DNA from 2 places in the Caproicibacterium sp. BJN0003 genome. Region 2 is predicted to be linked to the other one. Evidence: predicted binding sites of a transcription regulator. Region 2 holds the regulator's gene; the other holds the start of a gene.
The links. Region 2 encodes HrcA, which represses chaperone genes, less so after heat shock. Its sites were predicted from a motif close to TGTTAGCACTCNNNNNNNNNGAGTGCTAACA; they were not measured.

Region 1 (4,539 bases), 720 kb from region 2:
TGGAGGCGATTTCGAAAAGTGTGCACTTCTTGCAAAGCAGGCACTCTGTCGCCCGGTTTCCGAAAAGAACAAAGATCCATATTATGCTTCTCTGGAAGAAAAAATACTTGGAAAAATCAATGAACTCAATATTGGGCCGCAGGGTTTCGGTGGAAAAGTAACGGCGCTGGCGGTTGCGATTGAGCAGTTTCCAACTCACATTGCTGGTCTTCCGATGGCAGTCAATATGGGCTGCCATGTGACCCGCCATGCCAGCTGTACTTTGTAATTTTTAAAAAATTATTAATTTTTCACAAATACGAGAAAATCACTTTTATTATTTTGGCATATATGCTATATTATAACCAAGAAAACGCAAAGCGTTTTCGCTGAAAAGATAAAGGAGATGTTCTGAATGAAAGTCACCATTATTGGACGAAAGGTTAATCTTCGCGATAATTTTAAAGAGCTTGCGACTAAGAAACTAAGTCGATTTAACCGCATTTTTGATGAAGATGCGCAGGCAAAAGTAGTGGTCACTTTAGAGAAGAACCGTCAGACTGTGGAAATTACGATTCAAAACCGCGGAATCTTTTATCGTGCTGAAGATACAGAGCAGGAAATGAATGATGCTCTGGATCAGGTAATCAGCGCTTTGGGGCGTCAGATCCGCAAGAACAAATCGAAATTGGACAAAGCGGTTCATACGGCGGCTATTGATCAATATATTGCCGATTATGCACCACAAGAGAAAACTGATAAAGAAGAGGAATATAAAGTTGTGCGCAGTAAACACTTCTTTGTAAAGCCCCTTTCTGTAGAAGAAGCGATCCTCCAGATGAACATGTTGGGACATCAGTTCTTTATGTTCCGCAATGAACACACGGGAGAGGTCAATGTCGTTTATAAACGCCGCGACGGAAATTACGGCTTTTTGGAGCCGAACGGCGAATAAAAGCTGAGTTTATGTCCGGCAGGGGCGCTCTTTTGTCAGCGTCCCTGCCTTTTTCTGAATTTTTATCAATGGAGGTTTTATGGAACAATTTGAATTGTGCTGTCCCTGCATTTTAGGGGTAGAAGGGCTGGTGGCAAACGAGCTGCGCAGAATGGAAATGCAGAATGTTCGTCCCCAAAACGGAAAGGTGATTTTTTCAGGAGATGAAAGAAGCCTTGTTCGTGCAAACTTGAATTCCAGATATAGCGAGCGGGTACAGGTATTGATGGGAACATTTCCTTCAAAGACTTTCGATCAGCTTTTTGAAGGAGTGAAAGCTTTGCCGTGGGAACGGTGGATCGGAAAAGAGGATGCGTTTCCGGTAAAAGGGAGAATCCTTTCGAGCCAACTCAGTAGTTTGCCGAGCTGCCAGAAAATTATAAAAAAGGCGATCGTGGAACGGCTGAAATCAAAATATCGGGTGGATTGGTTCCACGAGACAGGAACTCTTTACCAGATCCAGTTTTTGCTGATGAAAGATCAGATCAGCTTGATGATTGATACCAGCGGAGCAGGACTTCATAAGCGCGGTTATCGTCAGAATGCGGCAGAAGCGCCCATTAAAGAGACTTTAGCTGCTGCAATGGTCGATTTGAGCCGAGTCCATTCGGATGCGAATTTTATTGATCCCTGCTGCGGCTCCGGTACGATTTTAATTGAGGCTGCTATGTATGCAATGAATATTGCTCCGGGGATGCAGCGGCGTTTTTCCGCTGAACATTGGAAAAATATAGATGGAAAACTTTGGCAGGAGGAACGCGATCGTGCCCGCTCGCTGGTATTGCGGGATGCAGCTTTTGAGGCACACGGCTTTGATATTGACAAAGCGGCGGTAGATCTTGCATTGGACAATGCAAAAAAAGCCGGCGTGATCGGTCATGTTCATGTGGAAAGTCGGGACTTGCATGATTTTCAGCCGCTGGGGGATTTTGGATGTGTCATTTGCAATCCGCCTTATGGAGAGCGTCTGCTCGATCTTGATCAGGCAGAAGAACTTTACCGCACGATGGGAAAGGCTTTTGTTCCAAAACATGGGTGGAGTTATGGAATCATTTCTCCTGATGAGACGTTTGAAGAATGCTTTGGACGTAAAGCGGACCGCCGCCGTAAACTTTATAATGGAATGATTAAGTGCCAATACTATCAGTATTTTCGGACACCAAAGGAAGAATCATTTTCAAATTTTTAAAAGAGGGTAGTAGGCTTTAAGATACGTGTTTTGGAGGGAGAAAATGATTCGTCCACTGCAAAGTAAGGATATGGATATTGTTTGCGATATCGTCAATGATAATTGGAAATCTGTTTATGCAGATTATATAAACAAAGAACTGCTTGGGGAAAAGGGATGCGCCGACAGAAAAGAAAGATTGAAGAAAGACTTTCTTTCCGGCAGGCTGGAAAATTATATCTATGAGCAAGATCACCAAGTGGTTGCTTTATTGTCCATTGGCCCATCGGAAGATCCTGATAAAAAAGGTTCTTTCGAAGTTTGGCGCATTTATTTGAAAAAAGCGTTTCAGCGGCAGAGAATTGGTTCGGATTTGATTCGCTTTGCAGAAGCACAGGCCCAAAAAGAAGGCTTTCGGGAGATCGTAATTTGGGCGTTTCAGAAAAATACGTCGGCCGTCGCTTTTTATCAAAAAAATGGATATCAAGTTGATCAGACAAAGTACTTGGACAAGCCTTTTTTCGCATACGGGGTACGGCTTCAGAAAACACTTTTATAATAAAAAGAGCAGCAGAAAATTTTCTGCTGCTCTTTTTTGCGGCTGGGAAAATTCGTTAATTGTAAATAATTTATGAAATCGAAAATTTCTGTGAAAAACCCCTTGATTTTTTCGACACAAGCCGTTACAATAAGTTTAGCACTCAAGGATAAAGAGTGCTAAAAACAGTAATCTATGCTTTATTTTTAAAGGAGGCTTTGTGTCATGACGATTCAACCTTTGTCTGACCGCGTGCTTATCAAAATGGAAGAAGCAGAGGAGACCACAAAGAGTGGAATTATTCTCTCTGGTTCCGCAAAAGAGAAACCCCAGATTGCCGATGTAATTTCAGTTGGTCCTGGTGGCGTTGTCGATGGAAAAGAAGTTAAAATGACAGTTAAGGTCGGTGACCGTGTGATCACCAGCAAATACTCCGGAACTGAGATCAAACTGGATGGACAGGAATATACCATTGTTCGTCAGTCTGATATTTTAGCTGTAGTAAAATAATTCATCTGATCATAATTGGAGGAATCAAGAATGGCAAAACAGATTATTTATGGAGAAGATGCCCGCAAAGCTTTAATGCGCGGCATTGATCAGTTGTCCGATACGGTAAAAATTACATTAGGCCCCAAGGGCCGCAACGTTGTGCTGGATAAAAAATTCGGCGCACCGCTTATCACCAATGATGGTGTAACAATTGCCAAGGAGATCGAGTTGGACGATCCTTATGAGAATATGGGTGCTCAGCTCGTTAAGGAAGTTGCTACAAAGACAAATGATGTTGCAGGCGATGGTACCACCACTGCAACGCTGCTTGCACAAGCGCTGATTCGTGAGGGCATGAAGAACGTAACCGCAGGAGCCAATCCAATGGTCATTCGTAAGGGAATGCAGACCGCAGTTGATACGGCAGTTGCCGCTGTTAAGAAAAACAGCAAAAAGGTTGACGGCAGCGCCGATATCGCCCGTGTTGCAACGGTTTCTTCCAGTAATGAGCAAGTTGGCAAACTGATTGCCGAAGCTATGGAAAAGGTTACAAATGATGGAGTCATCACAGTCGAAGAGAGCAAGACTGCCGAAACCTACAGCGAAGTTGTAGAAGGCATGATGTTTGACCGCGGCTATGTTTCTCCTTATCTTGTCACCGATACCGACAAGATGGTAGCTGATTTGGATGATCCTTATTTGATCATTACCGACAAGAAGGTTTCTTCTTTCCAGGAGATTCTGCCGTTGCTTGAGAAAGTCGTTAATACCGGCAAGAAATTCCTGATTATTGCGGATGATGTTGAGGGCGATGCTCTGACGAACCTGCTTCTTAATAAACTGCGCGGCACTTTAAACTGCTGTGCCGTTAAGGCCCCAGGCTTTGGCGATCGCCGCAAGGAAATGCTGCAGGATATTGCAACGTTGACCGGTGGCAAAGTGATCTCCAGTGATTTGGGCGTTGACTTTAAAGATGTTGATCTCTCTATGCTGGGTCGTGCCCGTCAGGTGAAAGTCGACAAAGAGAATACAATTATTGTTGGCGGCAACGGCGACAGTGCAGAGATTAAAGCTCGCGTTGATCAGATCCGTGCTCAGATTGAAAAGACAACTTCAGACTTCGACCGTGAGAAGCTGCAGGAGCGCCTCGCAAAATTAGCTGGCGGCGTTGCAGTAATCAAGGTTGGTGCTGCTACCGAAATTGAAATGAAGGAAAAGAAACTCCGCATTGAAGATGCTCTGGCCGCTACCAAAGCAGCTGTGGAAGAGGGCATCGTCGCAGGCGGCGGTGTTGCTCTGATCAATGCAATTCCGGAAGTCGAAAAACTGCTCAAGAAGACACAGGGAGACGAGAAGACCGGTGTTTCT
Region 2 (4,539 bases):
TCAAAAATGCCCTTACTGCGATTTCTTTTCTCTGCGGGCAACAGAAGAGCAGATGGAATCCTATACGGATTTTTTGATTTTCACTATGAAAAAATGGAAAAAAGAGCACCCGGATTTTTTCTGCGACACGCTTTATTTTGGAGGCGGAACCCCCAGCCTTTTAGGGGCTGAGCGGCTCTGCCGTCTAACAAATACTGCCCGAACCGAATTTGGTCTTACCGATGCTGAAATCACGGTGGAAGTTAATCCCGGAGAAATTCCGCCCGATTTTTTCCCACCTCTTTTTGAGGCAGGTGTCAACCGTATTTCATTAGGGCTTCAGTCCGCAAATTCTAAAGAACTTTCTTTTCTCGGGCGCCGACACACGCCTCAACAGGCTGCTTCCGCCATGGCAGAAGCACGACGCGCCGGAATTCAAAATATTTCTCTTGATTTGATTTTGGCATTTCCGGGACAGACCGACGATTCTTTAAAAGAAAGCATTCGATTCTGCCAAGAAAATGGTGCTTCTCACGTTTCCGCCTATCTTTTGCAAATCGAACCGGGCACGTTGTTTTTTAAAAATCGAAACAGTTTAAATCTTCCCGGAGAAGAAGAAAACTGTGAACGATATCTTCTTGCCTGCCAAGAATTAAAAAATGCAGGTTTTTCCCAATATGAAATTTCGAATTTTGCAAAGCCGGGCTATGAAAGCCGCCACAATTTAAAATACTGGAATCAGGAAGAATATCTTGGGCTTGGTCCTTCTGCTTCTTCCTATTATAATAGAAAACGATTTTACTGGCCGCGTTCTCTGCGGGGATTTCTGATGGGAGAACCACCTATAGAAGAAACCGATCGTGTAATCCCTGCCGGCAGTTTTTCGGAATATGCACTTTTGCGTCTGCGCCTCTGCAAAGGACTAACTGAAAAAGATTGTCTGAGCCGCTTTTCTCATGGAATCCCAAGCTCTCTGCGTGAAGCAGCGATTCCTTACCAAAAAGCCGGGCTTTTAACGCAGTCACCTGAATCACTTTCACTGACGCCGCGGGGGTTTTTGGTTTCAAATTCTTTGATCGAAACCTTGCTGGAAGCATTATAAATCTTAAAATAACTTTTCTAAAAAGGGACTGGCAATTTTTTTGCCGGCCCCTTTTTCTAGTTTTTTGTAAAAATTTTTGACAATTCATAATCTCTTTACAAATACCCTATTGACACTGGGGCAAAGTAATGGTACATTTATAAATGTAGTTAGCACTCGATCTTATAGAGTGCTAACTCGTCAAAAGAGGTGATCTTCATGGAACTCAGCCCACGCAAGCAAAAAATTTTAACAGCGGTCATTGAACTTTATACTGAAACCGGTGAACCGGTCGGAAGCAAAGTGCTGTGTGAGATGCTTGAGTTTCCGGTTTCCTCTGCCACTGTGCGCAACGAGATGAGTGAGCTTTCCGCAATGGGTCTTTTGGAACAGCCACACACTTCCGCCGGAAGGGTTCCCAGTGAATCCGGATATCGTTTTTATCTGGACTCTTTAATTGAACCGGAATCCACCACTCCGGATGAGCGGCATTTTATTGATGCTTTGCTTCTCCCCAGCGCCTATGACCCGGAAAAACTTTTGGACGGTGTTTCACGAGCACTTTCTGGAATGACCCGTTTAGCGGCAATTTCCATTACCCCCAGCGGACGGGATGCAGTTGTTCGGGCAGTTCAGTTTGTTCAGACAAGCCGTCGCACCTCAATGGTCATTTTGATGACCAGCAACGGTACCATGCACACACGGGTTTTTCATTGTGAGTTTGATCTTTCCCCTGAAATTTTGCGGGTATTTTTTCGAGTTTTTAATGAAAAGCTTGTAAACATGCCAATTCGCAAAATTACGCCTGCTTTTATCCAATCTTTGGCGGCTTCCATGGGGAATGTCGGTATGCTGATGAGCAGTGCATTGATGGCATTGTTAGAAGTAGCCCGCGAAGCAATGGGAGCTGACGTTCGCATGGATGGAGAAACGAATCTGCTCTATTATCCCGAGGTTGGAGAAGGGGATCTTCGCCGAGTGATGGGATTTTTAGCGCGGCAAGACGAAGTTTACCGCCTGCTGATTGAACCCGGTGACCGGGTTTTGATTGGAAAAGAGATCGGGGTTCCGGCACTTGACAGCATGGCGCTAATTATTTCCCACTATGCAATCAATGGAACGCCTGCCGGAGCAATCGCACTTTTAGGGCCCATGCGTATGAATTACAAGCGCCTTCTCGGGAGTCTTTCGTACCTTTCCGACAGTGTAGGACGAATGCTCACGGAATTAATGAAATTACAATGACTTTAGAGTCAAAAAGATAGGGGGCATCATCTTGAATAAAAAAGAAGACAACCAAGAGAAGCAAAAAGAGAAGCCACAGGAAGAAAAAGCTGAAAAAACTAAGGTGGAAGAAAAGGAACCTGCTGAGTCAAAGCCCGAAGAAAAAGTGGAAAATCCACAGGAGGATCCTGCAAAACTTTTGGAAAAAGCGCAGGCGGAGCTTAAAAAGCAAAAAGACATTCTGCTGCGCACGGCCGCAGAATACGATAACTATCGTAAACGCACCGAACGCGAGAAAGCAACGGCTTATGCCGATGCAACTGCGGCGACGGTTTTGGAATTTCTTCCGGTAGCCGATAACCTGACGCGAGCTCTCAGTCAGAAAGACTGTTCCATAGAAGACCTGCGCAAAGGGATTGAGATGGTTCAAAAGCAAATGGAATCCGCACTTAAAAAGCTTGGAGTTGAACCCATGGGCAAAAAAGGCGATCCATTTGATGCCGAATATCACAATGCCGTTTCTCACATTGAAAGTGACGATCTTGGAGAAAATGTCATTGCAGAAGTTTTTCAGCCCGGTTATAAACTGGGTGACCGTATTGTTCGTCACGCGATGGTTCAGGTTGCCAATTGATTTTGGAAACCCTAGTTTTTCTTTTGTCCTTCCGCATGGATTTCATGCAGATTTAAATAAAACATTTACACCGAAACATTGATTTGGAGGTAACAAATATGAGTAAAACAATTGGTATTGATTTAGGCACTACAAACTCCTGTGTTGCAGTTATTGAAGGCGGTGAGCCAGTCGTCATCGCAAATGCCGAAGGCGGACGTACAACCCCTTCCGTTGTCGGCTTTAAAAAAGACGGCGAGCGCATGGTCGGCGCAACCGCAAAACGTCAAGCTGTTGCGAATCCGGAGCGCACCGTTTCTTCTATTAAGCGCCACATGGGCACCGACTACAAAGTAAAAATTGATGATAAACAGTATACCCCTCAGGAAATCAGCGCAATGATTCTGCAAAAGCTGAAGGCTGATGCCGAAGCTTATCTTGGCCAGCCGGTCACCAGCGCAGTTATCACCGTTCCTGCATATTTTAGTGATGCACAGCGTCAGGCTACAAAAGATGCCGGCAAAATTGCAGGCCTCGATGTAAAACGTATCATCAACGAGCCAACCGCAGCAGCGCTTTCTTATGGCGTTGATAAAGGGCAGGAACAAAAGATCATGGTTTACGACCTCGGCGGCGGCACTTTTGATGTCTCTATCATCGAAATGGGTGACGGCGTTCAGGAAGTTCTCGCAACTGCTGGTGATACTCACCTCGGCGGCGATGACTTCGATAGCCGTGTCATTGATTGGATGCTCAAAGGCTTTAAAGCAGAAAACGGCATCGATCTCTCCAACGATAAGATGGCAATGCAGCGCTTAAAGGAAGCTGCTGAAAAAGCAAAGATTGATCTTTCCGGCATGACCACCACCCAGATCAACCTCCCCTTTATCACAGCAGATGCAAACGGCCCGAAACATTTGGATATGACGCTCACAAAAGCAAAATTTGATGAACTCACTTCCGATCTGGTCGAGCGCACCATGGGCCCTGTTAATCAGGCAATGAAGGACGCCGGACTTTCCTTCAACGATATTAATAAGATTTTGTTGGTCGGTGGTTCCACTCGTATGCCGGCTGTTCAGGAAGCTGTTAAAAAGGTGAGCGGCAAAGAGCCATTTAAGGGCATCAACCCCGATGAATGTGTTGCAATTGGCGCTGCTATTCAGGCCGGTGTTCTGGGCGGCGAAGTCGAAGGTCTGCTACTTTTGGATGTTACCCCGCTTTCTCTTGGCGTTGAAACCATGGGCGGCGTTATGACAAAGGTAATTGACCGCAACACAACGATCCCGACCAAAAAGAGTCAGATTTTCTCTACTGCTGCAGATGGTCAGACACAGGTTGAAGTCAATGTTCTGCAGGGCGAACGCGATTTTGCCCGCGACAACAAACAGCTTGGCCTCTTCAAACTGGATGGTATTGCTCCGGCTCCGCGTGGAATTCCTCAGATCGAAGTCGCCTTTGATATTGATGCCAACGGCATTGTAAATGTCTCCGCAAAAGATCTTGCGACCGGCAAGGAACAGCATATTACGATTTCTTCTTCCTCCAATATGAGCAAAGATGATATCAATAAGGCTGTAAAAGATGCTGAGAAATATGCAGAGGAAGACAAGAAGCACCGCGAGGTTGTCGATGCAAAGAA

Region 1: the regulator HrcA is predicted to act here: its motif matches at 2,834-2,864, upstream of OP489_RS02885 (co-chaperone GroES).

Annotation. Positions count from the first base shown of each region.
Region 1 covers NZ_CP111108.1:585,164-589,702, forward strand. Annotated here, with positions in the region: gene OP489_RS02865 (fumarate hydratase) at 1-268, shown strand, start outside; gene hpf (ribosome hibernation-promoting factor, HPF/YfiA family) at 395-934, shown strand; gene OP489_RS02875 (THUMP domain-containing class I SAM-dependent RNA methyltransferase) at 1,014-2,162, shown strand; gene OP489_RS02880 (GNAT family N-acetyltransferase) at 2,206-2,700, shown strand; gene OP489_RS02885 (co-chaperone GroES) at 2,905-3,189, shown strand; gene groL (chaperonin GroEL) at 3,220-4,539, shown strand, end outside.
Region 2 covers NZ_CP111108.1:2,319,353-2,323,891, forward strand. Annotated here, with positions in the region: gene hemW (radical SAM family heme chaperone HemW) at 1-1,081, shown strand, start outside; gene hrcA (heat-inducible transcriptional repressor HrcA) at 1,280-2,305, shown strand; gene grpE (nucleotide exchange factor GrpE) at 2,337-2,918, shown strand; gene dnaK (molecular chaperone DnaK) at 3,017-4,539, shown strand, end outside.